One region of the Agrobacterium vaccinii genome, then DNA from elsewhere that is predicted to be linked to it. Evidence: predicted binding sites of a transcription regulator. Region 1 holds the regulator's gene; each other region holds the start of a gene.
The links. The regulator PhoB, encoded in region 1, activates phosphate uptake and scavenging genes when phosphate is short. The targets are predictions, from matches to a motif close to TGTCATNNANCTGTCAT.
Positions count from the first base shown of each region.

Region 2: a site for PhoB is predicted at 2,287-2,303, ahead of HRR99_RS06020 (esterase-like activity of phytase family protein). Genes of this name have one in related genera too.
Region 3: a site for PhoB is predicted at 2,511-2,527, ahead of HRR99_RS14985 (alkaline phosphatase). Genes of this name have one in related genera too.
Region 4: a site for PhoB is predicted at 4,270-4,286, ahead of HRR99_RS00340 (DUF1045 domain-containing protein). Genes of this name have one in related genera too.

Region 1 covers NZ_CP054150.1:267,151-274,321, forward strand. Annotated here, with positions in the region: gene pstA (phosphate ABC transporter permease PstA) at 1-34, shown strand, start outside; gene pstB (phosphate ABC transporter ATP-binding protein PstB) at 108-923, shown strand; gene phoU (phosphate signaling complex protein PhoU) at 1,009-1,725, shown strand; gene phoB (phosphate regulon transcriptional regulator PhoB) at 1,837-2,520, shown strand; gene HRR99_RS01355 (cold-shock protein) at 3,034-3,243, shown strand; gene HRR99_RS01360 (hypothetical protein) at 3,492-3,713, shown strand; gene HRR99_RS01365 (DUF6481 family protein) at 3,750-4,139, shown strand; gene HRR99_RS01370 (GcrA family cell cycle regulator) at 4,553-5,089, opposite strand; gene HRR99_RS01375 (aspartate aminotransferase family protein) at 5,525-6,733, shown strand; gene argF (ornithine carbamoyltransferase) at 6,840-7,171, shown strand, end outside.
Region 2 covers NZ_CP054150.1:1,164,774-1,171,944, reverse strand. Annotated here, with positions in the region: gene HRR99_RS06020 (esterase-like activity of phytase family protein) at 36-2,234, opposite strand; gene hupB (DNA-binding protein HupB) at 2,506-2,781, opposite strand; gene lon (endopeptidase La) at 2,983-5,400, opposite strand; gene clpX (ATP-dependent Clp protease ATP-binding subunit ClpX) at 5,811-7,088, opposite strand.
Region 3 covers NZ_CP054150.1:3,097,322-3,104,492, forward strand. Annotated here, with positions in the region: gene HRR99_RS14975 (ABC transporter ATP-binding protein) at 1-143, opposite strand, end outside; gene HRR99_RS14980 (hypothetical protein) at 146-610, opposite strand; gene HRR99_RS14985 (alkaline phosphatase) at 696-2,453, opposite strand; gene dnaK (molecular chaperone DnaK) at 2,808-4,712, shown strand; gene dnaJ (molecular chaperone DnaJ) at 4,799-5,932, shown strand; gene HRR99_RS15000 (LysE family translocator) at 5,989-6,573, opposite strand; gene HRR99_RS15005 (DUF924 family protein) at 6,654-7,171, opposite strand, start outside.
Region 4 covers NZ_CP054150.1:61,615-68,785, reverse strand. Annotated here, with positions in the region: gene HRR99_RS00360 (glucokinase) at 1-532, shown strand, start outside; gene HRR99_RS00355 (ABC transporter ATP-binding protein) at 651-2,408, shown strand; gene dapB (4-hydroxy-tetrahydrodipicolinate reductase) at 2,432-3,259, shown strand; gene HRR99_RS00345 (2,3-bisphosphoglycerate-dependent phosphoglycerate mutase) at 3,281-3,916, shown strand; gene HRR99_RS00340 (DUF1045 domain-containing protein) at 4,380-5,078, shown strand; gene HRR99_RS00335 (alpha-D-ribose 1-methylphosphonate 5-triphosphate diphosphatase) at 5,075-6,211, shown strand; gene phnN (phosphonate metabolism protein/1,5-bisphosphokinase (PRPP-forming) PhnN) at 6,208-6,807, shown strand; gene HRR99_RS00325 (Ldh family oxidoreductase) at 6,808-7,171, opposite strand, start outside.

The DNA.
Region 1 (7,171 bases):
CCTGTTGCGCCGCCGCTTCGAGCGTCGCTGGTAAGCATTTCCTGAAAAACCGGTCTCCGGTTTTTCCTCTGGACGTGCGATGTAACGGAAACCGGGAGCTTGAGGCTATGAATATGTTGTCGGAAGCAGCAGTTGAAAAGGCGCTGGACAAGAAAATGAATGAAGTAACATACAAGATGATCGGCAAGGACGTTTCGGTCTATTACAGCGAGAAGCGTGCCCTCTACGATGTGAACCTCAATGTTCGCGAAAACACCGTGACGGCGCTCATCGGCCCGTCCGGCTGTGGCAAATCGACATTCCTGCGCACACTGAACCGCATGAATGACACGATCGATGGCTGCCGCGTTGCGGGTAAGATCACGCTCGACGAAGAAGACATCTACGATCAGACCATCGACGTGGTTGAACTGCGTGCCCGTGTCGGCATGGTGTTCCAGAAGCCCAACCCGTTCCCCAAGACGATCTACGAAAACATCGCCTACGGCCCGCGCATCCATGGTCTTGCCCGCAACAAGGCGGATATGGACCAGATCGTCGAGTCCAGCCTTCAGAAGGCCGGTCTGTGGAACGAAGCCAAGGATCGTCTGCACGAATCCGGCACCGGCCTGTCCGGCGGTCAGCAGCAGCGTCTGTGCATCGCCCGCGCCATTGCCGTTTCGCCCGAAGTCATTCTCATGGACGAGCCCTGCTCGGCGCTGGACCCGATCGCAACTGCTAAGGTCGAGGAGCTGATCCACGAACTGCGCGCCAATTACACCATCGTCATCGTCACCCACTCCATGCAGCAGGCTGCCCGTGTTTCGCAACGCACGGCCATGTTCCATCTGGGTCACCTGGTGGAAGAGAACGATACGGACAAGATGTTCACCAACCCGGATGACCAGCGCACGCAGGACTACATCATGGGTCGCTTCGGCTGATTGGCCGTAGGTTTAATCATTCGCGCCAAACGCTGGAGCCCTACCGGGCTTGCGAAAAAGCGCATCGAAACTGGAGAGTTCGAACATGCCGACACATTCGCATATCATGTCCGCCTACGATGAAGAGCTGAAGTTCCTGACCCGCCGTATCGCCGAAATGGGCGGTCTGGCAGAGCAGATGTGTGCCGATGCGGTGCGCGCGCTGGTCAACTCCGACGCGGCTCTAGCCCAGAAGGTCATCTCGGACGATACGATCCTCGATCACGCCGAGCGCGAGATTGGCGATAAGGCTATCGTTACCATTGCAAAGCGTCAGCCCATGGCGGCGGACCTTCGCGAGATCATCGGTTCGCTGCGCATCGCAGCCGATCTGGAGCGCGTGGGCGATCTGGGCAAGAACACCGCCAAACGTGTCATCGCGGTTGCCGGTACGGGTGTTCCGCGCAAGTTGGCGCGCGGTCTGGAGCATCTCTCCGAACTGGCTCTGGTGCAGCTCAAGGAAGTGCTCGACGTCTACTCCACCCGTTCCGCGGAAAAGGCGCAGGCCATCCGTGAGCGTGACGAGGAAATCGACGCCATGTACACGTCGCTGTTCCGCGAACTTTTGACCTACATGATGGAAGATCCGCGCAACATCACGACCTGCACGCACCTTCTGTTCTGCGCCAAGAACATAGAGCGCGTGGGTGACCACGCCACCAATATCGCCGAGACCATCTACTATATGGCAACCGGCAGCCAGCCGGAAGGCGAGCGTCCCAAGGACGACAGTTCCAACACGCTCGGTGCGATCACCGAGTAAGCCTCGTCGCATCGGCCCGATCCGTTCGGTCGGGCCGGATGCGTAAACCCACATGCCAATGCGTCCTTGCGGGCGCATGGCGTTCTCCCAAGATGGGCGGAGTCCTGAGCTATGGTGCCGAAAATCGCAGTTGTCGAAGACGAGGAAGCCCTCAGCGTTCTTCTTCGATACAATCTGGAATCTGAAGGTTACGACGTGGACACCATTCCGCGTGGCGACGAGGCGGAAATCCGTCTGCAGGAGCGAACCCCGGATCTTCTGATCCTCGATTGGATGCTTCCAGGCGTTTCCGGCATCGAGCTGTGCCGCCGCCTGCGCATGCGCCCGGAAACGGAGCGACTGCCGATCATCATGCTGACGGCCCGTGGCGAAGAGAGCGAGCGCGTACGCGGCCTGGCAACCGGCGCCGACGATTACGTAGTCAAGCCGTTCTCGACACCGGAACTGATGGCACGAGTCAAGGCCATGTTGCGCCGCGCCCGCCCGGAAGTTCTGTCATCGCTGTTGAAATGCGGCGATATCGAGCTGGACCGCGAAACCCATCGCGTCCATCGCAAGACGCGCGAAGTGCGTCTGGGGCCGACCGAATTCCGCCTGCTGGAGTTCCTAATGGTATCGCCGGGTCGAGTCTTCTCGCGCTCACAGCTTCTCGACGGTGTCTGGGGCCACGATATCTACGTGGATGAACGCACCGTGGACGTCCACGTAGGCCGTCTGCGCAAGGCGCTCAACTTCTCCAACATGCAGGATGTCATCCGCACCGTACGCGGCGCTGGCTACTCCATGGAAGCCTGAGAGCTTCAATACGCTCTGCGATGACGCCAATTGAGGCGTCATCAGCTGCGCCGAAATGGACGGCGTTCTCTATGAAATTGCAGAAAGCCAAGCCAAACCAAAGCCTGATGCATATCCCCGGCCATATATTTTCTACCTCTTTGACGGCTCCGAATGACGCTTATGGAGGGTGATTGTCCGGCGTGCAAGAGGCGAGGGCGGTCTGGTATTTGTTCAGCGAAATCAGTTATATCGGAGATATTGATCGTCGATTTGAATGAACAGTGAATAGGATTCCAAGTCGAATTTCAAATGACTGTCGCTGACGCCAAGAACAGGAATTTTGAAAATTAAGTTTGACTAGCTCGCCATAAACCTCTATCAATACGTCATCGATCTTTTGCTTGCTGAGCTTTGGTTACCGCGCGATTAGCACCGCGCTTTGAACTAACACTTCCTTTCAAAAAAATCGCTATATTCGCACACAGGGCACCTGTCCTGTGATCTGTAACTTATGCTTTGAAAGGGTTCATTATGACCACAGGCACAGTAAAATGGTTTAACTCCACCAAGGGCTTCGGCTTCATTCAGCCAGACAACGGCGGCGCTGATGCATTCGTGCACATCTCTGCTGTAGAGCGTGCAGGCATGCGCGAAATCGTAGAAGGCCAGAAGCTGAGCTACGATCTTGAGCGGGACAACAAGTCCGGCAAGATGTCTGCCTGCAATCTTCAGGCTGCTTAATACGGAATCTACTTTCCTTTGACCACGGATGTACTGGCACTGTTGAAAGTATGAGACCAACCGAGGTCAGGCAACGTTGCCTGGCCTTTTTTTGTGCCGCATGTCGGCCAGTCCCTTTAGGCGTCCATAAGCGTGTCGCACGAAATGTGCAGCAGTTTTGCGATAATGATATGCTTGAATGGACGCGAGGCGCTCTGAGCCAACCACTTCACATCCCGTTTAGGTCGATGTGACAGAAAGGGAATTCCATGACAGAAACGTATAGCAAGTCTCGCCAGCAGGCGGAGATCGCTTTCGGTGCGGCGCAATCCCAGTTTTTCGCCAAGGGCCATGCGGTTGACGAACTCAACTCGATCGCTCAAGCTCGTGATGAAAAGACGCTTCGGCTGCGTGAAGCGCGTCTTGCCAAGGAATTGCAGGACAGCACCACGCCTAAACCCACCCCTTCAAAGCGTGTCAAGAAATCCTGAGCCCGATCAGGCTGACACTTTCACTGGAGTAGAGATTTGAAAAATACTAAAAACGTGAAGAACAACGATCTTTCTGACCGTCGCAGCGCCGCTGCCGACGCGAAGGCAGCCCTTCTTCAGGCCTATCGTGCCGCCAAGGAAGCTGCCGAACCTTTGCGCGAAGCCAAGCAGGCCGAACGTATTGCCGCAGCAGAAGCCCGTGAGGCACGCCGTGCAGAGCGCGAGCAGCTGAAGCTGGAAGAGAAGAAGCAGGCCGAAGCTGAAAAGCTTCAACGCGAAGCTGAAATCGAAGCCGCAGCCAATGCTGAAGCCGAAGAGCGTAAGCTCGCCGAGAAAAGCCGCGTTGCCCGCGTGATCGAAGACGAAGCAGCCCGTAAGGCCGCGCGTGACCTTCGCTACGCCAACCGCAAGGCCCGCCAAGGCTGATACTGATAGCGCCACGGGTCCTTCGGGACGTACCAAGGGCGCTGTGAGTTTACATCGACATTGTGCAGTCTGAAAATCGATTTCGGTTTTCAGACCGATGCTTTGAAGTGCTGCGCGTCCAGCAGGGATGCGCCGCTTCGATCTTGATCAAAGTGATCACGGCTGCGAAAGCCGTTGCAATTTTCGCCCCCAATCCCGCAGTTCCCACCGTTTGCAACGTCCGAGCATCCCTCGGACGATCACAATGCTGAGTTTTCGCGACGCTGTCGCCGACGAGCGAGGCGGCGCCTTCCCGACATTAAAACCGTAAGACGGACATCAACCGTGATGGTCTATCGGCCAGCGAATGTATGATCTAAAACGAAAAAAGCGGGCCCTTTGACCCGCTTTTCGTCGTCAATGTCTGGAAGCAATCAGGCGCGGCGGCGTTCGCTCACCGGCTGGTACGCCATCTTTGCGTGGAACTTGCAGTAAGGAGAGGATTCCGACGCGTCGCAGCCGCAAAAATGGAAGTCATCCTTCAGCGGATCGCCAACCGGCCACTTGCAGGTGCGTTCCGTCAGTTCCGTCAGCGTCAGGCGAAGCGATGTCGGCAGCGTGGCGTTGCTGACCGGTACGTATTCGAGAACCTGCGCGGTATCCATGTCCATCTCGTCCTTCAGCGCGGTTGCGCCTGCGGTGCGGATGTTGGGACGGGAAGGGGCGACGCGTGCCTGAAAATTGGCGGCGCGTGGAGCAGCCGTTGCTGGCGCTGCCGGGCGCTTGGCGGCAGGACGTGTGGTTGCAACCGTGCCACCAGCCTTGGCGCGGCCAGGCAGGTTCAGACGGTGCACTTTGCCGATGACTGCGTTACGGCTGACACCGCCCAACTGGGCAGCGATCTGGCTGGCGCTCAGGCCTTCAGACCACAGTCGTTTCAGTCTCTCGACTCGTTCATCAGTCCAGTTCATGCCGTTTCTCCGCTGGTCGCGAAGGCAGAATCATTCTGCTATGCCGTGGAGCAAACCACGCGCAGAGTATCCGCCAGATTGTAGGTGACTAGGTCCGCCGCTTGCGATCTAGTAATTGAGAGTTAACCTAATCGTCGGCAGACTCCGTGACAAGAGTCGGGAGAATCATCTGGAATCGATTTTCCGGTTTTCCCCAACTTGCTGTGTCCAGTGAGTCAGAAAAGCAACACACTGAGGGCCATCGTGACGTCATCCCACCTCTTGGAAGTGCCGGGAAATGTGGACATTTGTTGACATCCTCGGGCGAAGTGACAATAGTGCGCTCGCAGTTACAGGGATACCCCAAGCCGCCGCGAGGCGGCATTTTTGATTTTCAGGCACGGTATAACCGATAAGCCCTATTGACAGCGCGTTTGCGCAGGGAGTGATGCAGCCATGGCCGACACTGTGCTCGAAACTGGGCCATTGTTCGATACGTTTTCCAGAGCCCCTTTGCGCTTCGAGCGAGGAGAGGGCGTGTGGCTCGTGACCGAGACCGGAGAGCGATATCTGGATTTCGGCGCAGGCGTCGCGGTCACCTCCGTCGGCCACAGCCATCCACACATGGTCGATGCGCTCAAGTCGCAGGCCGAGAAGGTCTGGCACCTGTCCAATCTCTATGAGGTTGCGGGTCAGGAAACGCTCGCCAGACGGCTGACCGATGCAACCTTTGCGGATAAAGCCTTTTTTACCAATTCCGGGGCCGAAGCCTTGGAATGTGCGATCAAGACCGCGCGCCGGTATCACTATACCCATGGCAATCCTGAGAAATTCCGCATCATCACGTTCGAAGGTGCATTTCACGGGCGCACGCTGGCAACCATCGCAGCCGGTGGCCAGCAGAAATATATCGAAGGCTTTGGGCCCAAGGTCGAAGGTTTCGATCAGGTGCCCTTCAATGATCTCGACGCGCTGAAGGCGGCCATCGTGCCGGAAACGGCAGCGTTGCTGATCGAGCCCATTCAGGGCGAGGGCGGTATTCGTCCCGTGGCGCCGGAGTTCCTGCGTGAGCTTCGCGCGCTGTGCGACGAGCACGGTCTGTTGTTGATCTATGATGAGGTTCAGACCGGCGTTGGCCGTACCGGCAAGTTCTTCGCTTATGAGTGGTCGGGCGTGGCACCGGATATCATGGCTGTGGCCAAGGGCATCGGCGGCGGCTTCCCATTCGGCGCATGCCTTGCAACGGCAGAGGCCGCATCCGGCATGACGGCTGGCGTTCACGGCACGACCTATGGCGGCAACCCGCTGGCCATGGCCTGCGGCAATGCCGTGCTGGATATCGTTCTGGCCGATGGTTTCCTCCAGCATGTGCGCGATGTCGCGCTGGTGTTCCGTCAGGGACTGGCCTCGCTAAAAGACCGTTTTCCAGACGTGATCGAGGAAATTCGCGGTGAGGGCCTGCTTTTGGGCGTCAAGGCGAAGGTTCCGTCATCCGATCTTCTCGCTGCCATTCGCGCCGAGCATCTCCTTGGCGTTCCCGCTGGCGATAACGTCATCCGTCTGCTGCCACCGCTCGTGGTCACGGCGGAAGAAGCGCGCGACGGTCTGGCACGGCTTGAAAAGGCTGCAGAAGCAGTCACCTCGAAACTGGCAAAGAGCGCCTGACGCCTGTTGCACAAAGGCGTGCAGCGGTTTCGGAACAACGACATGCACCAAGATAACGCATCCGGGCTGGCAAAGAGGTCGCCCGTAGTGATGGGACTATATTGAAATGGCATCAGCTAAGCATTTTCTAGACCTTTCGACCGTCGGCTCGGAAGACCTGCGGGTCATTATGGACGACGCCCGCGCCCGCAAGATCGCAACCAAGAACGGCACGGCGGAAAAGCCATTGGCTGGCAAGATGCTGGCGATGATCTTCGAAAAGCCCTCGACGCGCACCCGCGTTTCCTTCGATGTCGGCATGCGCCAGTTGGGCGGCGAAACGCTGTTTCTCTCCGGCACCGAAATGCAGCTCGGTCGCGCCGAAACCATTGGCGATACGGCCAAGGTGCTGTCGCGTTATGTGGATGCGATCATGATCCGCACGACCGACCACAAGCG
Region 2 (7,171 bases), 900 kb from region 1:
CCGAGATATCAACATCCCGGCCATCCGCCTCGCGCTTAATGCGTCCCCTTGATATCGACCGGGAAGAACAAAGTCTCACCGGACGAATCGTCAACGCCATCATTGTCTGTCACAGCGAACGCCTTGCCGGATTTGTCGAAGGCGAAGCCTTCCAGCTTGTCGACGACATAACCGTTGGTCTGGGCTTTCAGGTCCGGCAGGAAATCGTGCACTTCGGTCTTTTTGACGAGCGGCAGTTCACCACCGATCTTGCCCGGCTTCAGGTCAGCGATTGCGACGCTGTAGAGCTTCTTGATCTTAGCTTTGTCACCGATCTGGTTATCGCGCTCGACGATATAGACGTTGTCGCCGTGCGCGGTAATCTCGGATAGGCCGACCCAGCCGTCATCGGTCTTATCAAGCTGATAGTGCACGGCACCCCACTCCTTGGACTTCAGATTGTAGGAGACGAGCTTAACCTTGCCTTTTTCAGCCTTGCCCCATTCGCGCTGAACGGCCATCCAAAGCGTTGCGTCATCGCCCTTGCCGATCAACGTCACGCCTTCGAAACCGAAGCGGGTTTCGCCTTCCAGCAATTCTTTTGGAAGAGCAATCTCGGCCTTGATCTCGCCTTTGGCATTGATGTTGTAAAGCGCGTGCGGAACGAGCTTTTCGCTGTTGCCTTCGGATGCGACCCAGAAGCCGCCCTTGCCATCCAGCGTGATGCCTTCCATGTCGAGTTTTTGCGCAGGCTGACCGTCACGCTTTACGCGCAGAACGCTGGTGATCACTGCAGGCTTCTTGGTGGCGTCGATGGTGTAGATCGAGGGTTGGTTGCCGTAGACCGAGTCGGAGATTGCGTAGAGAATACCATCCTTGTCCGCATCGCCAACGAGGCCGGAAAGAGCGCCCCAACCGATGGGTGCGCCATCAACGGTGGCAGAGGTGAGCTGTGGATAAGCCGCCTCGCCTTCCGCACGCTCATAAATCATCACATGCGAGCGGGCGCCGCCATCCTCGACCAGATCGGCCTCGTTGGCTGTCACCAGCAGGTTTCGGGAGGGAATGGCGACTGCACCTTCCGGCGAAATGCCCGATGGCAGGATCTGTGTGAGTTGTGGCTGGCCGCCGGTATCTTTGTAAACGCCAACGACGGATGCGCGCTCGGCCAGAACGAAGAAATATTTATCATTACCGAACGTCGCGGTCTCAAGACCTTCAGGCTCGATGCCCTTCGCCTTGGAACGCTTTTCCGGGTAGTGGCCGAGCGCTGCGACGGCATGTTCGAAGGACGAATTGGCTTCATAGAGAAGATTGCCGGTCTTATCGAAAATGGTGAAACCACGTGAGCCGCCCTGCCAGTCACCCTCGTTGGCGATGACGATGCGGTCATTGTCCAGCCATTTCACGGCGTCCGGCTCGCGCTTGCGCGCATCCTGGCTGTCTGTGAATTTCAACTGGCCATCGGTCTTGGTGTCGATGCCCTTCAGATCAACCGTACCGGCGGAAAAGTGGCTGGTCACTTTTCCGCTTTTGCCGTCGATGATGACGATGTGGTTGTTTTCCTGAAGCGTCAGAGCAATCTCGCCATTGGCATTGATGGAAACGAATTCCGGCTCTGGATCTTCAGGGGAGATTTCGGCAAGGCCGGTGACATCGATCTTCTTCAGCGTCGAGCAATCCGGTGCGCCATCTTTCAGGCCGATCGTGACAAGGAAACCGGCAGGCATTTGCGGAAGCGCGCCGTCATTGACCTCTTCGTCGCGCTCGTTTTCGATGGCAATCGCTACGAAGCTCTTATCAGGAGAAATAGCAACCGAGTCCGGCTGACCGCCAAGGTCGCAACTGGCTTCGATCTTGCGGGTGGCGATATCGACCGTCACCAGCTTGCCCGATGGTTTGACGTAGCTCTCGGAGGTGTTGACGCCAGCAAGAACCTTGGAGCCCGACACGGCAACCGATGTCGGTTCGCCATCCATCATCAGCGCGCCAAGCGCCTTCGGGGCCTTGGCATCCTTGATGTCGATGAACCCGATGCCACCAAGCGGGCTGTCGGAGTAGACAAGCGTGTTGCCATCTTCACTGGCAGTGACGATTTCCGCCGAGGTTATCGTTTTCTGGTCCTTGTCAGCGGGCAGATTGAGAGCGACCGGAAAGGATGCGACGCGGTTAAAGACCTGCTCGGCAGCGGCTGGAAAGGCGGCGGATGCAAACAGGGCAGCGGTAAGCGCGGCACTGGAAAAGCGAAATGTCATGGTATCCCCTTCATGGCATTGAAAAATGCATGATGGCTTTTGCGACATGGACGTGACGGGCGCATGACAATCAGAAAGCGCTAAAGAATATGAGGCGTATTGTAATCAAAGATCGATAGCAGGAACTCACCTGAAAACAAAAAGCCCGGACAGAGCCGGGCTTTTAGCATTTCAGTGGCGTCATTTCGCTCAATTGAGCAAAGAGCCAAATTCATTCCTGGTATACCTGAACACTGTTGCCACGCCGTAGGCGCAGACAGCTCCCGGAAACTTAGGAGTTAACAGCATCCTTCAGGCCCTTGCCTGCAGAGAACTTTGGAACGTTGCGAGCCGGAATATCGACTTCTGCACCCGTGGATGGGTTACGGCCCTTGGAGGCTTCGCGGCGGCTTACGGTGAAGCTGCCGAAGCCAGCGAGACGAATGTCGCCACCGGCCTTCAGTTCGCCCTGGACGGTTTCGAATACTGCGTCGACGGCAGAAGCGGCATCAGCCTTAGTAAGACCAGCCTTTTCGGCAACTGCAGAAACGAGCTCGTTCTTGTTCATGTTTCCACCCCTTTCAATGGTTTGAAACGACTCAAATTGGATTGGCGCAGAATACTTATCTATTCGCGTACCGCCACCCAAAAGCGCTGGAATGGCCTGAAAAACAAGGGGTCCAGCAATCTTTTCACAAAAAAGGCTGGCATTTCTGCCAGCCTTTCAACGTTTTTGTGCTAAATTAGCACCAGACCTGTCAGTCACATCTCAATGTGCGATTGTCTGGCCGCCATCGTCCACACCTTCAACGGTCGCAATCAACGGCGTCTCGATGCTACCATCCCATTCGATAGGGTCAGGCATGCGGACCAGCGCATGTTTCAGCACCTCTCCCATGAGCGAAACCGGGATGATTTCCATCTCGTTTTTCACGTTATCGGGAATGTCGGCGAGGTCTTTCGCGTTCTCTTCGGGGATCAGCACCTTCTTGATGCCGCCACGAAGCGCCGCAAGCAACTTCTCCTTCAAACCGCCAATCGGCAGAACGCGACCACGAAGAGTGATTTCACCCGTCATCGCAACATTCTTATCGACAGCAATACCGGTCATGATCGACACGATTGCGGTGGCCATGGCCACACCGGCAGATGGACCATCCTTCGGTGTCGCACCTTCTGGCACGTGAACGTGGATATCAGACTTGTCGAAACGTGGAGGCTCAATGCCGAAATCAACCGCGCGCGAGCGGACATAGGACGCCGCAGCTGAAATTGATTCCTTCATCACTTCCTTCAGGTTACCGGTCACGGTCATACGACCCTTGCCCGGCATCATGACGCCTTCGATGGTGAGCAACTCGCCGCCCACCTCGGTCCATGCAAGACCGGTGACGACACCGACCTGATCTTCACGCTCGGCTTCGCCGTGGCGGAAGCGCGGCACACCCAGATAGTCCTGAATGTTGGCGGCGGTGACAGCAACGGATGTCGACTTGCCCTTGATGATCTCGGTCACGGCCTTACGCGCCAGTTTCATCAATTCGCGCTCAAAGTTACGAACGCCTGCTTCACGGGTGTATTGCTGGCTGATGGCCATCAGAGCATCGTCGCTGACGGAGAACTCCTCCGGGCGCAACGCATGTTCCTTGATGGCCTTTGGCAGCAGGTGACGCTTAGCGATTTCGCGCTTTTCGTCTTCCGTGTAACCGGCGATACGGATGACTTCCATACGGTCCATCAATGGGCCAGGAATGTTCAGCGTATTGGCCGTGGTCACGAACATGACGTCCGACAGGTCATATTCCACTTCGAGATAGTGGTCCATGAATGTGGAGTTCTGTTCCGGATCCAGGACCTCCAGCAGAGCGGACGACGGATCGCCACGGAAATCCTGGCCCATCTTGTCGATTTCATCGAGCAGGAAGAGCGGATTGGACTTCTTGGCTTTCTTCATCGACTGAACGATTTTGCCAGGCATGGAGCCGATATAGGTCCGACGGTGACCGCGGATTTCCGCCTCATCGCGAACGCCACCCAGTGCCATGCGGACATATTCGCGACCGGTTGCCTTGGCAATCGACTTGGCAAGCGACGTTTTACCGACGCCTGGAGGACCCACAAGGCATAGGATCGGGCCGCGAATCTTCGTCGCACGGGCCTGCACGGCGAGATATTCGACGATGCGTTCCTTGACCTTGTCGAGGCCGAAATGATCGAGTTCGAGAACGGATTCAGCAGCATTCAGGTCGGTCTTGATCTTGGACTTCTTGCCCCATGGCAGACCAATCAACCAATCGAGATAGTTGCGAACGACAGTCGATTCGGCAGACATCGGGCTCATCTGACGCAGCTTTTTCATTTCGGCATCCGCCTTTTCGCGGGCCTCCTTAGAAAGCTTCGTCTTGGAGATGCGCTCTTCCAGCTCGGCCATCTCGTCGCGGCCATCCTCGCCGTCGCCAAGCTCCTTCTGGATCGCCTTCATCTGCTCGTTCAGATAATATTCGCGCTGGGTCTTTTCCATCTGGCGCTTGACGCGCGAGCGGATACGCTTCTCGACCTGAAGAACGGAAATCTCGCCTTCCATGAAGCCGAGTGCCTTTTCAAGGCGCTGCTTCACGCTCACCGTTTCAAGCATTTCCTGCTTTTCAACGATCTTAATGGACAGATGCGATGCGACCGTATCGGCGAGCTTGGAATAGTCGTCGATCTGGCCGGCAGCGCCAACGACCTCAGGCGAGATCTTCTTGTTGAGCTTTACGTAGCTCTCGAACTCGGAAACCACCGAGCGCGACAGTGCTTCGATTTCGACCGGGTCTTCCTCGGGCTCACCCAGCGAAACAGCAGTTGCCTCGTAGAAATCTTCGCGATCTGTGTATTCTTCGATCTTGGCGCGGCCCTTACCTTCAACCAGCACCTTGACGGTACCATCCGGCAGCTTCAGCAATTGCAGGACGTTTGCAATGGTGCCGACGCGGTGGATTGCAGAAGTGTCCGGGTCGTCGTCACTGGCGTTGATCTGCGTGACAAGCATGATCTGCTTGTCGGAGCCCATGACCTCTTCCAGAGCACGGATGGATTTTTCCCGGCCAACGAACAGCGGAACGATCATATGCGGGAAAACGACAATGTCGCGCAGAGGAAGTACGGGATATGTACCACCAGATGCAGCAGACGTAATGTTCGTCATATCATTTCCTTTCAATGGTCCCCTTGAGAGGGACGCCTGCCGGACTTTCTTGGGAGTTTCCGGCATATTCTTTGTCGTGACTGAAAGTGGAGTTCGCCACTGTCATTTTCAAGTCACAAGAGCATATACCCTGCCCCACCGGGCCGGATAAAATCCTGAATACGCAATACATCACTCTGCGCTCCCGCCCTCCCGATCATCCTTCCGCTAGTACGATCAGGGAAAACAGCCGACGTTCAAAAAAACGTCATACAGCGCTGCAAATCACTTCTAAAACTTTAGCAGCAAAGCGCAATGCGCTCCAAACGCAAAATGGAACCACAACGGGATAATGCGTCCTTTCCCGTGCATAATACGCAAAAAGGCCCACCAGAGGCAGACCTTTCGCTATTTCTGTTATCGATGATGGATCAGGCCGAAACGTTGGCCTTCTCGTCCTGACGATCAGCATAGATGTAGAGCGGACGCGCAGCACCGCTGACGACGTCGTCGGAAATGACGACTTCACGCACACCTTCCAGGGTCGGCAATTCGAACATGGTATCGAGCAGGATTTTCTCCATGATCGAACGCAGTCCGCGTGCACCGGTCTTACGCGTGATCGCCTTGCGAGCGATCTCACGCAGGGCATCTCCCTGGAATGTCAGTTCCACGTCTTCCATCTCGAACAGGCGCTGATACTGCTTGATCAGTGCGTTCTTCGGCTCCGACAGAATCTGGATCAGTGCGTCTTCATCCAAATCTTCGAGCGTTGCCAGAACCGGCAGACGACCGATGAATTCCGGGATGAGGCCAAACTTGACGAGATCTTCCGGCTCCAGTTCACGCAGCACTTCGCCAACGCGACGATCGTCTTCCGCCTTCACCGTTGCGCCAAAACCGATCGAGGTCTTTTCGCCACGGGCAGAAATGATCTTGTCGAGACCGGCAAATGCGCCGCCGCAGATGAACAGGATGTTGGTCGTATCCACCTGCAGGAATTCCTGCTGCGGATGCTTGCGGCCACCCTGTGGAGGAACGGAAGCAACCGTACCTTCCATGATCTTCAGAAGCGCTTGCTGGACGCCCTCGCCCGACACGTCGCGTGTGATCGAAGGATTGTCCGACTTGCGGGAAATCTTGTCCACTTCGTCGATATAGACGATGCCGCGCTGGGCGCGTTCAACGTTGTAATCGGCAGACTGGAGCAGCTTGAGGATGATGTTTTCGACATCCTCACCCACGTAACCGGCTTCGGTCAGTGTTGTTGCGTCAGCCATTGTGAAGGGCACATCGATGATGCGGGCCAAGGTCTGGGCGAGATAGGTCTTGCCGCAACCGGTTGGGCCGACCAGCATGATGTTGGATTTCGCCAACTCGATATCGCCGTTCTTCGACGAATTCGCGAGGCGCTTGTAATGGTTGTGAACAGCCACGGACAGGATTTTCTTCGCCTGCTTCTGTCCGATGACATATTCATCGAGAATCTTGATGATGTCCTGCGGGGTGGGCACACCCTCGCGCGACTTTACCATCGAGGTCTTGTTCTCCTCGCGGATGATGTCCATGCACAATTCGACGCATTCATCGCAGATGAATACTGTCGGCCCGGCAATGAGTTTCCGGACTTCGTGCTGGCTCTTGCCGCAGAATGAACAATAGAGTGTATTTTTAGAGTCGCCGCCGTTGCTGCCGCTGACTTTGCTCATATCTCTTTCCTTCCAGCACGCCGCAATTTCGCAATGCGAAACGCGGTCAACTTACCGTCTGCGGACCGGTCGCTTCCTATAAG
Region 3 (7,171 bases), 310 kb from region 1:
ACGAACGTGCTTTTGCCCGAGCCGGACGCACCTGTGATCGACAGTTTTTCGCCCGCCGAAACCACGAGATTTTCAATGGACAGAACGGGTGCTGCGAGCCCCGGATAGGATACGGACAAGCCGGATATTGTTAGTGGCAGCATGATCACGAAACCCTGTACTGAGCGTCGCGGATACGCACGAGACTGACGAAGCCCGTTTCTGGGTCCGTCCATGATCCGCGCTCCAGCATGCCCGTCACTTCGATCGTGGTGCTGGGCTGCACGAAGGTCTGTTTCTCGGAGAGGTAGACGACGACGATGTTATCGGGCCAGTCGGAATCCGATGAGCAGAATGGGCACAGCGCCATGGGAATTTCGGTCAAAACAAAAAAGGCCGCTTCGGCCTTCAACGGCGGCGCCATGAAACCCTTCATGCGGATTTCCTTGCCGGTCAAGGCCTTGAGCTTTTCGGAAAACTCAAGTCCCAGCACGCCGATCTTGCCGTACATTTCATCGAAGGTGAGGGGAGATGGCGCAGCAGCGGCCTGCTTCGTGCCGAGTGCAAAGGCTGCCAAACCGGCGAGTTGAAACGACTGCCTGCGTGTGAAAATGGCTTTGTAAGGCGCCATGGCGGTCTCCGATGAATAGGTCTGTAACAGGGCGACCCGGCCTGTATGATGCAGACCGGGTCGCTTTATCTGGCTAAGCCGTTTTTTACTGCGTCTGCTTTGTGCCAAGCGCGAAGGTATCGGCCAACACGCGGTAAACATCGCTCTGTTCCATGTAGCCTTTGAACTCTTCCGAGCCGGGGCCGGTGGACTGAAGCACGATGTCGTCGACTGCGTGAACGCCGCTGTCGCCGTCCTTGGGAATGTTACCCTGTACGAAGACGGCGCCGGGAACGTTCTTGTAGGCTTCGTTGGCGATATATTCCTTCTTCTCGTTCTGGATTGCCGGAACGAAAGGACCATCCATCTTCGGACGGAATGTTTCGTAATGGTCAGGGCCATTATTGGCGTTCAGGAACAGGCGGCGGGTCACATCGATCCGGTCTGGGTAACCGTCACCGTCCTTGTCTTCGTAGTTCGGGAAGCCTGCTTCGGCATAGGTGCCGACCTTGGCGCGCATTTCATCGCCCGGCTTTTCGTCATCGACGGTGCCGATGATGGAAACGCCATGCGTATGGTCACCGGTAACGACGATCAGCGTATCAGGGTTCTTGGCAGCGAATTCGCGGGCGACGCCAACGGCCTTGTCGAATTCGATGGTTTCGACAACGGCGCGATCCCAATCCAGCGGGTGGGACATCTTGTCGATGTTGGCAGCTTCAACCATCAGGAAGAAGCCGTCTTGATTTTTCGAAAGCTCACCCAGAGCGGCCTTGGTCATATCGACCAGACCTGGCTGGTTCGGAAACTTGTCGACGGTGCCCTTCTTGAGGAAGTTGCGGTCGAGAAGCGTGTCCATGTTGCCGGTGTGGAAGAGGCCGAGAAGCTTGCCGGTGTTGGAACCCTCTGCCTTTTCAAGCTCGCTCTTGTCGGTGGCAAGCGTGTAGCCTGCGTCCTTGAAGAGCTTGATGTAATCCTTGTCGTCCTTGCGCTTGGAGCCGGGGATGTCCTTGCTGAGGAAATAGGCCGAGCCGCCGCCCAGGACGACATCTGGCTTTACGTCGAACATCATGCCGGTGATTTCGGCCTTGTCGGCACGCTTGCGGGTATGGGAGACGATGGCCGCAGGCGTTGCATCCTGCAATTCGGATGTCGTCACGATACCGATGGACTTCTTGGTCTGGCGGCGCAGCGCCTCACCCATTGTCTCGACCTTTGGATCGTCAAGGCTTGCAGGCGTGCGGTCGCCATAAACGCCAAGCGCGTTTACAGGCGCCTTGTGGCCGGTCATGTAGGCCGACATGGTGTTGGCGCTATCGGTTGCGACAGCTTCTGTCGACGATGTGCCGATGAAGGCCATGCGGTCCATGTCGTCCATGTTGAGGCGACCGTTCGCCTTGCCTTCGGTCATGCCCTTGGACATGATGCGGGCGGCGGTGCGGTGCGCAACCGACAGGCCATCGCCCAGCAGGAAGATGATGTTTTTGGCCTTTGGCGTTTCAGGGGTGCCATAAACCGTCCAAGTGACGTTTTTGGTTTCGGAACCTGCAGAAACCTCGATCTTGTAGTCACCCGCCTTGGCGATCTTGAGACCGCGCAAGCTGACGGCGGAGCCAAGAACCTTGTCTTCCTTGCCTTTTTCTTCAGCTGTGAAGGTCACGTCCGAGCCGAAGACGGTCTTGTAGTCCTGGCCGTTGACGGTGATCTTGACGTCTTCAGCCTTTACAACGTTCTTGAATTCGACTTTGAAGTCGAAGGGAGAACCGACCAGAATCGTTGCACGATCAAGCGGATAGACGGTTGCTGCCTGTGCAGCGCCGGCAAGCACGGTGGTCGCGACGAATGCAGCGATAATTTTGCGCATGATAACCTCGAAGGAGTTATGTTTTATGAAAAAGCTCCCCGCCTATAGGCACCGCGCATGACACTGAAATGACGATCGGCGCGAATCCAACGGGTGCTTCGCAACCCCGCGTTTTTTCATTCCTGCCGCGTTGAAAGGCGCTCAGGGTGCGTCATCTGTTTTATGCAAGCTTTATTTCTTCATTTTTTGGTGCAATCGACGCGTCTATCCGCCTTGCAGCGGGAAAAATCGCTCCTTATATACCCCCCAGACAGCAGCAAGTTTGCTGCACAAACCGGAAGACCATCCAAGTCAAGGAGTTGTCAGTGGAATGCCTCCCGGGGTTCCGACAACTCGCTTCAAGGAGAGAAGAACATGGCAAAAGTAATCGGTATCGACCTTGGCACGACCAATTCCTGCGTTGCAGTGATGGACGGCAAGGACACCAAAGTTATTGAAAACGCGGAAGGTGCACGCACGACCCCTTCCATGGTTGCATTCAGCGACGATGGCGAGCGTCTGGTCGGCCAGCCTGCAAAGCGTCAGGCCGTCACCAATCCGACCAACACATTGTTTGCCGTCAAGCGCCTGATCGGTCGCCGTTACGAAGACCCGACTGTCGAAAAGGACAAGGGCCTCGTTCCGTTCGAGATCGTCAAGGGCGACAATGGCGACGCATGGGTTCAGGCACAGGGCAAGGGATATTCCCCTTCGCAGATTTCCGCGATGATCCTTCAGAAGATGAAGGAAACCGCTGAATCCTACCTCGGTGAAAAGGTCGAAAAGGCCGTCATCACCGTTCCAGCCTACTTCAACGACGCACAGCGCCAGGCAACCAAGGATGCAGGCCGCATCGCTGGTCTCGAAGTTCTGCGCATCATCAACGAGCCGACGGCTGCGGCCTTGGCTTACGGCCTCGACAAGAAGGAAGGCAAGACGATTGCCGTGTACGACTTGGGTGGCGGTACCTTCGATATTTCCGTTCTGGAAATCGGCGATGGCGTTTTCGAAGTAAAATCCACCAACGGCGATACCTTCCTCGGTGGTGAAGACTTCGACATGCGTCTGGTCGAATATCTGGCCGGTGAGTTCAAGAAGGACCAGGGCATCGACCTCAAGGGCGACAAGCTTGCGCTTCAGCGCCTGAAGGAAGCTGCCGAAAAGGCAAAGATCGAACTGTCGTCTTCGCAGCAGACCGAAATCAACCTGCCCTTCATCACGGCAGATGCGACCGGTCCGAAGCACCTGACGCTGAAGCTGACCCGCGCCAAGTTCGAAAGCCTGGTGGACGATCTGGTTCAGCGCACCGTTGCACCGTGCAAGGCCGCGCTCAAGGATGCTGGCCTGACGGCAGCCGAAATCGAAGAAGTCGTTCTCGTTGGCGGCATGAGCCGCATGCCGAAAGTACAGGAAATCGTCAAGCAGCTGTTTGGCAAGGAGCCACATAAGGGTGTGAACCCGGACGAAGTGGTTGCCATGGGCGCCGCCATTCAGGCCGGCGTTCTGCAGGGTGACGTCAAGGACGTGCTGCTTCTCGACGTGACGCCTCTGTCGCTCGGTATCGAAACTCTGGGTGGTGTCTTCACACGTCTGATCGACCGTAACACGACGATCCCGACCAAGAAGAGCCAGACCTTCTCGACCGCCGAAGACAGCCAGTCTGCCGTGACGATCCGCGTCAGCCAGGGTGAGCGCGAAATGGCTGCCGACAACAAGTCGCTCGGTCAGTTCGACCTCGTTGGCCTGCCGCCAGCACCACGCGGCGTTCCGCAGATCGAAGTGACCTTCGATATCGACGCCAACGGCATCGTGCAGGTTTCGGCCAAGGACAAGGGTACCGGCAAGGAGCAGCAGATCCGCATCCAGGCCTCTGGTGGTCTGTCCGATGCGGACATCGAAAAGATGGTGAAGGACGCCGAAGCCAACGCTGAAACCGACAAGAAGCGTCGTGCGGGTGTGGAAGCCAAGAACCAGGCCGAAAGCCTCATCCACTCCACCGAGAAGTCGGTGGCGGAGTATGGCGACAAGGTTTCCGAGACGGACCGCAAGGCCATCGAAGACGCCATCGCTGCGCTGAAGACCTCGGTTGAAGCATCCGAGCCGGATGCCGATGACATCCAGGCGAAGACCCAGACGCTCATGGAAGTGTCCATGAAGCTGGGTCAGGCTATCTACGAAGCACAGCAGGCTGAAGGCGGCGAAGGTGCTGCCGAAGGTCACAAGGACGACGTGGTCGATGCGGACTACGAGGAAATCAAGGACGACAAGAAGTCCGCATAAACGTGGCTTTTGAACTCCAATTGATGCTTGACTGAAATCCGGCTGCCTCGTGCAGCCGGAAATCCATTTCCGGGGCTTGTTAATTAATGGCGAAAGCAGACTTTTACGAAACACTTGGCGTTGGCAAAGCTGCCGACGAAAAAGAGCTGAAAAGCGCCTTCCGCAAACTCGCGATGAAGTACCATCCGGACAAGAATCCGGGTGATGCCGAATCCGAGAAGAAGTTCAAGGAAATCAACGAAGCCTATGAAACGTTGAAGGACCCGCAGAAGCGGGCAGCCTACGACCGCTTCGGCCATGCGGCTTTCGAACAAGGCGGCATGGGCAATGCAGGCGGCGGCTTCGGCGGCGGTGCGAGCGGTGGCTTTTCCGACATCTTCGAAGACATCTTCGGCGAGATGATGGGTGGCGGACGTGCGCGTCGCTCCAGCGGCGGACGCGAACGCGGTGCCGATCTGCGCTACAACATGGAGATATCGCTGGAAGAGGCCTTTGCAGGCAAGACCGCGCAAATTCGCGTTCCGACCTCGATTACCTGCGATGTCTGTACCGGTTCCGGCGCAAAGCCCGGCACACAGCCCAAGACCTGCGGAACCTGCCAGGGCTCCGGTCGCGTGCGCGCAGCACAAGGGTTCTTCTCGGTGGAACGCACCTGCCCAACCTGTCACGGTCGCGGCCAGACGATCACCGATCCTTGCGTGAAGTGCCATGGTCAGGGCCGTGTGACGGAAGAGCGGTCGCTGTCGGTCAATATTCCAGCCGGTATCGAAGACGGTACGCGCATTCGTCTGCAAGGCGAAGGCGAGGCAGGCATGCGCGGTGGCCCCTCGGGCGATCTCTACATCTTCCTGTCGGTACGACCTCACGAGTTCTTCCAGCGTGACGGTGCCGATCTCTATTGCGCTGTACCTATCTCGATGACGACGGCTGCACTTGGCGGCACCTTCGATGTGACAACGCTGGATGGCACGAAGTCGCGCGTGACGGTGCCTGAGGGCACGCAGGCGGGCAAGCAGTTCCGTCTGAAGGGTAAGGGGATGCCGGTTCTGCGCTCTGCGCAGCAGGGTGATCTCTATATCCAGATACAGATCGAAACACCGCAAAAGCTGACCAAGCGTCAGCGGGAACTGTTGCAGGAATTCCACGAACTGTCGTCCAAGGACAACAACCCTGAATCCACTGGCTTCTTTGCCCGGATGAAGGAATTCTTCGACGGCTGATGCTATCGCTTGATATCCACGTCAAAGCCGCGCTTCGAAAAGAATGCGCGGCTTTTCTATGCCATAGCCCGCAACGTGCTGGTAGCAAGAATGGCAGCAAAGACGAAGAGGCAGGTTGCCGCGATGCGCTGGATGGCCTCTGGCTTCAGCGCAACCGTCTTGCTTCTCGATACTTGGTGACCGATGGCGATCCAGCCGGATGCGGCAAAGACAACCAATCCCGTGAACAGGGCAAGCCATGGAATCAGCTGAGTGATAGCACCATGCGGCATGATGACGATGGCAATGATCAGGGCTTTGGGGTTGAGCATGGTGGTGACCAGAATATCCGTCGCGGTAACCTCTTTAACCCCTACCTCGACCGAGGTCTTGAACCACAGCCGGTAGCTCAAAAATAGCACCCAGAGGCAGGCGCAGATTTTGGCTGCAAGCAGCAATTGCGGCTGTTGTGCAAGAAACGGTGCGGCCAGAACAGCAACGGGAATGATGACGAGGAGATATCCGACGATCTCGCTGAGGATCAGCGGCAGAGCGCGAAGGACGCCGCGGGAATATCCCGCCAGCGCCATCAGCGTGTTGGTCGGCCCAGGCGTCAGCAAAAGAAGCAGAATGGCACCGGTGAATTCCAGAAATGTCGACATGCGCAGGCTCCATCATAGAGCTGGACCATAGCTGATCTCACCGCAAGTGGTTTGATTTCGGTCAATTTCGCCAGGCCAGATCAGCCCGCAAACCCGCCTTCTTCCAGAAAGCGTTTTTCATCCGCCGTGCTTTCGCGCAGAAGAATGTCGTTGCGATGCGGGAAGCGACCGAAGCGTTCAATGATGTCGCGATGCTCGATGGCAAAAGGCAGATAACGCTCGCCCAGGGGTTCGCACAGCTTGCAGCATAAATTCTGGTCTTCGAGGTCTTCCGAGTGCATCAAAGGAAGATAGAGGAAGATAGGAAGCTCTGGATCGATTGTCTTGTCGCGGCCGCGCCGCAGGGCCTCCTGGGTGTAGTGACGGGCGAGCGGGTCTGTCGCGTACATATGGGCCGTGCCGCGAAAGCAGTTGCGGGGAAACTGATCCAGCAGCAACAGCAGCGCAAGACTGCTTTCCGCGTCCTCGAGCCATGTCTCCAACTCGCGCCGTGCGGCTGCGAAATGTAAATCCCGGAAACGATCATGGAACGTCGCGTCGAACTGGGCGTCTTTGTCGAACCACTTTTCAGGTCCGGCATCTTTCCAAAACGCGATAA
Region 4 (7,171 bases), 210 kb from region 1:
TGAAGGCGGCCATGTCGATATCGGCCCGCGCAGCGCACGCGACTATCAGGTGTTTCCGCATCTCGACGCCATTGAAGGGCGTATCGCAGGCGAGCAAATCCTTTGTGGACGCGGGCTCGTCAATCTCTACCGCGCCATTTGTAAGGCCGACGGCATAACGCCCGTCTTTTCCGATCCCGCAGACGTAACGGCCAAGGGCCTGAGCGCCGAAAACCGGGAAGCCAAGGAAACCCTGTCGTTGTTCAGCACCTATCTCGGCCGCATCGCGGGCGACATGGCGTTGATCTTCATGGCGCGTGGCGGCGTTTATCTGGCGGGTGGCATATCGCAGAAAATCATTCCCGCCTTGCGACTGCCGGAGTTCCGCGCCGCGTTCGAAGACAAGGCGCCGCACAAGGTCCTCATGCGCGCCATCCCCACTCATGTGGTCACCCACCCCCAGGCGGCGCTGGCGGGTCTTTCGACCTATGCCCGTACACCTTCGGATTTCGGCCTGACGCTGGATGGGCGGCGCTGGCAGCACCCAGGGTAAAGTCAGGACTGGTCAAATCCGGCCCGAGTGGATATAGACGCCGCTTGAATGGGCGGCATGTCCGCCGCAACCGCACAAGGTGGATGAACGCTTGAAGACCGCCAAAAAACGGCATCCTATGGATACCGATACCATCACGTCAGTCCTGAAACGCATTTTTGCCGAAAATGCCCGTGATCATATGCGCGGCTATGCCTTTGCGATTTTCTGCCTACTGGCCGTCGCTGGTACAACCGCGTTCACAGCGTGGATCATGGATTCCATCATCAATGAGGCCTTCGTCAACCGACGGGCCGATCTTGTCTGGATCATCTGCGCATCCATCTTTGCCGCATTTTTCATCCGCGGAATAGCGACTTACGGCCAGTCCGTAGCCCTCTCAAAGATCGGCAACAATATTGTCGCGCGCTATCAGAAGCGGCTCTATTCCCACCTGATGACATTGTCGGTTGGATATCTGAGCGAGTCTCGTTCCGCGCACTTGGCAGCCCAGGTCAGTCAAAATATCGGCGGCATTCGCGATGTCATGAATCTGACAGTGACGACGGTTGCGCGCGATCTGCTCACCTTCATCGCGCTGGTCTGCGTGATGATCATAAAAGATCCCATCCTTTCCATCGTCATTGTCTTCATCGCCCCGCCGCTCGTGCTGGGACTACGCTACATCTCCAAGCGACTTCGTAGCGCAACGCGCGATGCCGTTATCCTCAACAGCCGCGTTTTGGGTGCCATGCAGGAAACGCTACAGGGCATTGCCATCGTCAAAGCCTTCACGATGGAAAAGCAGCTGGAAACCCGTGTCGATGCGGTGATCGATTCCGCCGAATCGCGTGCCAACCGCATCGCACGGCTGACCGAAAAAAGCGCGCCCTTGACCGAAACCCTTGCTGGTCTCGCGGTGTCAGGTGTTCTTGCCTATGCCGCATATCGTGCGATCTATGACAATGTCCCTCCGGGCGCTTTCTTTGCCTTCGTAACGGCGCTTCTTCTTGCCTATGATCCTGCACGCCGTCTTGCACGCGTTCAGATTTCGCTGGAACGCGCTGTCGTCAACGCACAGATGATCTACGACATTCTCGATATGGAGCCGGTGCAACGCCAGAAGCCCGATGCGCAACCGTTGAAGATTTCGAATGCGACGGTGGAATTGCGTGACGTGGTCTTCTCGTACAAAGACGGCGGCCCGATCCTGCGTGGCGTGAGTTTCATTGCAGAGGGCGGTAAGACGACCGCTCTCGTGGGTCCATCCGGTGCCGGAAAATCAACGATCATCAATCTCATTCCGCGCTTTTACGATCCAAGCGCCGGTACGATTCTGATCGATGGCCAAGATATCGCCGATGTCACGACCATGTCCGTCCGCCAGAACCTCGCTTATGTCTCGCAGCAGCCCTATCTCTTCGAAGGAACGATCCGCGATAACATCCGCTATGGCAGGCCCGAGGCAACAGATGCGGAGATCGAAGAGGCAGCACGGCTGGCCTTTGCGCATGACTTTATCCTTGCCCAGCCACAAGGGTACGAAACGGCGGTCGGCGAAAACGGCATGACGCTCTCCGGCGGTCAACGCCAGCGCCTGTCCATCGCCCGCGCTCTGGTCCGCAATGCACCGATCCTGCTACTGGACGAAGCGACATCAGCGCTGGATACGGAGTCGGAGGCCGTGGTGCAAAAAGCACTCGATACCGCAATGACGGGTCGCACGGTCATTGTGATTGCGCACCGTCTGTCGACCGTGGTCAAGGCTGACAAGATCGTGGTGATGAACGAAGGACTGGTGGTGGAAGAAGGCGTTCACGAGACGCTTGCGCGGCAGGAAGATGGTCTTTACGCTCGCCTAAACAATCTTCAGGCGACGGGCGTTCGCGGTCTTTGAACGAAACCTACAGGTAGGGCAGTATGAGCGGCAATGGCATGAAACTGGTGGTGGTCGGCGCGGCTGGACGGATGGGTCAAACCCTGATCCGTCTGATCCACGAAACGCCGGGTGTCCAGCTTCATGCCGCCGTCGAGCGCGAAGGCTCACCCTTTATCGGTCGTGATGCCGGTGAGATTTCCGGTCTTGGTCCTATCGACGTTGCAATAACAAGCGATGCGCTCGAGGCTTTCGTTCATGCCGAGGGGGTCATCGATTTCACCTCGCCCGCTGGCAGCGTTGCTTTCGCGGGTCTTGCCGCGCAGGCCCGCATCGTCCATGTGATCGGCACCACGGGATGCTCGGTGGCGGATGAGGAGAAGTTCGAAGCGGCGGCCCGCCACGCCCGCGTCGTCAAATCCGGCAATATGAGCCTCGGCGTCAACCTGCTCAGCGTTCTCACGCGGCAGGCGGCAAAAGCGCTGGACGCCAATGGCTGGGATATCGAAATTCTCGAAATGCACCACAAGCACAAGGTCGATGCCCCCTCTGGCACTGCCCTGCTTTTGGGCCAGGCGGCTGCGAAAGGCAGGGATATCGACCTCGCATCCAATTCCGTGCGCGTGCGTGATGGCCACACAGGCCCTCGTGAAAGCGGGACGATCGGCTTTGCGACATTGCGCGGCGGGTCGGTCGTCGGCGACCACTCGGTTATTTTTGCCGCAGAGGGAGAGCAGGTCACGCTCACCCACCACGCGGCAGACCGCACGATTTTCGGGCGCGGCGCCATCGCTGCTGCCGTCTGGGCGCATGGGCAAAAGCCCGGCCTATATTCCATGCTGGACGTTCTCGGTCTGGCGAAAGACCAATAATCAACTCGGAGAGCAATCGATATGAGCGGAACCCTCGTCCTCGTTCGTCACGGTCAAAGTGACTGGAACCTCAAGAACCTCTTCACCGGCTGGCGCGACCCCGATCTAACGGAGCTTGGCGTTGAGGAGGCCAATGCAGGCGGCAAGGCACTTGCCGATTACGGCATCAAGTTCGATATCGCCTACACCTCGTCGCTCATCCGCGCCCAGAGAACCTGCCAGATGGTGCTCGACAATGTCGGCCAGCCTGACCTCCAGACCATTAGGGACGAGGCGCTGAACGAACGCGACTACGGCGATCTGTCCGGTCTGAACAAGGATGATGCGCGTGAAAAATGGGGCGAAGACCAGGTTCATATCTGGCGCCGTTCCTACGATATTCCACCTCCAGGCGGCGAAAGCCTGCGCGACACCGGTGCCCGCGTCTGGCCCTATTACCTGACGGAAATCCTGCCGCGCGTGCTGCGTGGCGAAAAGGTTCTGGTTGCCGCCCACGGCAATTCGCTGCGCTCGCTGGTCATGGTGCTGGATAAGTTGAGCAAGGAAGAAATCCTCAAGCTCAACCTCGCGACGGGTGTTCCCATGGTCTACAAGCTGAATGAGGATTCCACCGTTGCTTCAAAGGAAGTGCTGGGCGATATGTCCGCCGCGCATTGATATTGCGCAGAAACAAAAAAGCGCTGCAATTTAAAGCTTGCGGCGCTTTCGTTATTTTATAGGCAATATAGTCGGAACGATTAAGCACAATAAAAAATATTGCGCTGTGACTGACTTTAAAAATTACGATGTTCGCCGAACCAATAGGCGCAACCTACGCTTGATGCGGCAAATACTGTAAAGAACAGTGCGACGAGAATTCCGATTTCCATGAGCCTGTGCTCCTTGCATCCGTGAATACTTGCAAGACTAACGCACAATGTTTGAAGAAGTTTCATCTCGATTTCGGAGACCATCCAGCAAGCTGGCCACCTCACCCTAAAACGCATCCGCCACGCGGAGTTTTTCGGCTCTATCATCATTCCGTCACGTAGAGGCTCTAATTCGCTCTTGCGGCCTTGCTTCGCCAGGGCGAGTCATTCCAGATACTATCCTGATCCTTGATACCGAAAGTGCGACCAACGTGCGCTACGCCATCTATTTTACACCCGCCGAACATGATGCCCTCACCGAAAAGGCATCTCGATGGCTGGGGCGCAACGCGTTTTCCGGTGTGACCCATAATGAACACGAGGCCTATGCGGATATCACCGCCGAGCCACGTCGGTACGGTTTCCACGCCACGCTGAAAGCACCCTTCGAGCTTTCCGAAAAGCGCCGCGAAGCCGATCTTCTGGCCGCCCTTCACGCTTTTGCCGCGACACGGCATACCCTAGACATTCCTACACTGGTGGTTGGTTCTCTGGGGCCGTTCTTCGCGCTGGTGCCGCAAGCGCCCTACCAGCCGCTTCAGGATTTTGCAGCTGACGTCGTGGATTACTTCGATCCTTTCCGTGCGCCATTGTCCGACAGCGACATCGCGCGCCGCAGGCCGCAAAACCTCACGGAAAGCCAGCGGCAGAACCTCTCTCTCTGGGGCTATCCGCATGTCATGGATGATTTTCGTTTCCATATGACGCTGACCGGGCCGGTGGATGAGGTCGAGCGCGACCATATGTCGACGGTTCTGACGATGACTTTTTCCGAGTTTACAGATCGTCCACTCACCATTTCCGGGCTTGGTCTATTCATTGAAAAGGCGCGTGGCGAGCCCTTCATCGCTCACACGTGGTTGCCACTTGCCGCGCCGAACGCAGATGATACGAAAGAAGCGACAGCATGACCGAACAGGTATTCTCCAACGCCCGCATCGTCCTAGAAGACGAGATCATCCAAGGCTCGGTTTTGATCCGTGATGGCGTGATTGCCGATATCAGCGAAGGCGCATCACGTATGGGCGAGGACTTCGAAGGCGATTACCTCATCGCCGGACTGGTGGAACTCCATACAGACCACCTCGAACAACACTATTCTCCCCGTCCCGGTGTGACGTGGAACAAGATTGCAGCCATTCAGGCCCATGATGCGCAGGTGGCATCGTCAGGCATCACCACCGTCTTCGATTGCCTTCGGCTTGGCTCGGATGAGGATGGCGGCTTTGCCCGTGGCGAGATGCGCGACATGGCGGATGCCATAGAGCAGGCCCAGAGCGAAAATCGGCTGCGGGCCGATCATCTTCTGCATCTTCGCTGTGAAGTCGCGTCTGCCGATGTGCTGGATCATTTCGAAGACTTCGAGAGCGATCCGCAGGTCAAGCTGATTTCGTTGATGGACCATTCGCCGGGCCAACGGCAATTCCAGACCATGGATCAGTATGTCGTTTTCTATCAAAAAAAACGTGGCCTCAGCGACGAGGTCTTCAAGGCGTTCGTGGATCGCCGCGTCGCGGCGTCGACAAAATACTCCACCAAGCACCGCGACTACCTCTCCGCGCAGTGCTTGGCACGCGGCATAACCATTGCCAGTCACGACGATGCTACGCTGGCGCATGTCGATGAGGCCATCGGTCACGGTGTGAAGCTGGCCGAGTTTCCCACCAGCGTCGAAGCCGCCAAGGCATCACACGGTGCAGGCATGAGTGTTTTGATGGGTGCGCCGAACATCGTCCGGGGCAAATCCCATTCCGGCAACATCGCCGCGCGAGATCTCGCCGAGATCGGTGTTCTCGACGTCCTGTCGTCCGATTATGTCCCATTCAGTCTGCTTCATGCACCTTTCCTTCTGGCGGATCAGGTCGAAGGCATGACCCTTCCAAGGGCGCTTTCCATGGTGACCGCGACACCGGCCCGTACGGTGGGGCTTGCCGATCGTGGCCGCATCGCCCCCGGTCTGCGAGCCGATCTCGTGCGCGTCCATCGGGACGATGGCGTGCCCGTTGTTCGTTCCGTGTGGCGACAGGGCAGGCGCGTGGCATGAGTGACCCTGCCCCGACTTCCACTCGTCTTTCTCCGCGCTCCGGCGTGATGATCGTGGTCGTGGGACCAAGCGGCGCGGGGAAAGATACGATTATGGACTTCGCCGCAGGCCGGTTTCGCGATCGCGACGATGTCCATTTCGTGCGCCGCGTCATCACCCGGGACAGCGATGCGGGAGGGGAAAATCATGACGCTGTCAGCGATGAGACGTTTGCGCGTCGTCTCGCGGAGGGCGAACTCTGCGTGTCGTGGCAGGCTCATGGTCTCAGTTACGGTATTCCGGCATCGGTGCAGAACAAGCTTGCCGCAGGCAACATCGTCATCGCCAACGGTTCACGCTCCGCGCTAGGACATTTCAAGGCTGTTTTTCCCAACTTGACAGTCGTCAATGTCGTCGCCACCCCTGATGTTTTGGCCGCGCGGCTTGAGGGTCGCGGTAGAGAAAGCCGTGACGACATTCTTCGCAGGCTGCAACGCAGTTCACTCGATGTCCGTGGTGATTTCGATGTCGTCACGATCGACAACAGCGGCGCGCTGGAGACAGCGGGCACCGCTTTCGTCGAGTTGCTTCAGCACCACATCAGCGCCCGGCGGTGATCACAGGGTTCGTATCTCGGCCATGATATCGTCGTCGATGACGATGCCATATTCCAGTGACTGCTTGCGAATGCCCTGGCTTCTTCGCCCCGGCAAACGCGCATTTTCCTGTCCCTCGATCTCGGCTGCCATCAAGGCCAGTCGCTTGGCAAAGATATGATCGCCCGCAATCGTCGGGTCGATGGCGATGATGGTATGTCCAAGCGACGGCGCAGTCCCGGTATCATCCAGCAGCGATGATGCCTGAAAACCGAAATTGCCACCGGTCAGCCCTGCGGCCATGACCTCCACCATCAAGGCAAGGGCGGCACCCTTGGCATCGCCCGCAGGCGACATCGTGCCCTTGATCGCTTCATCCGGGTCG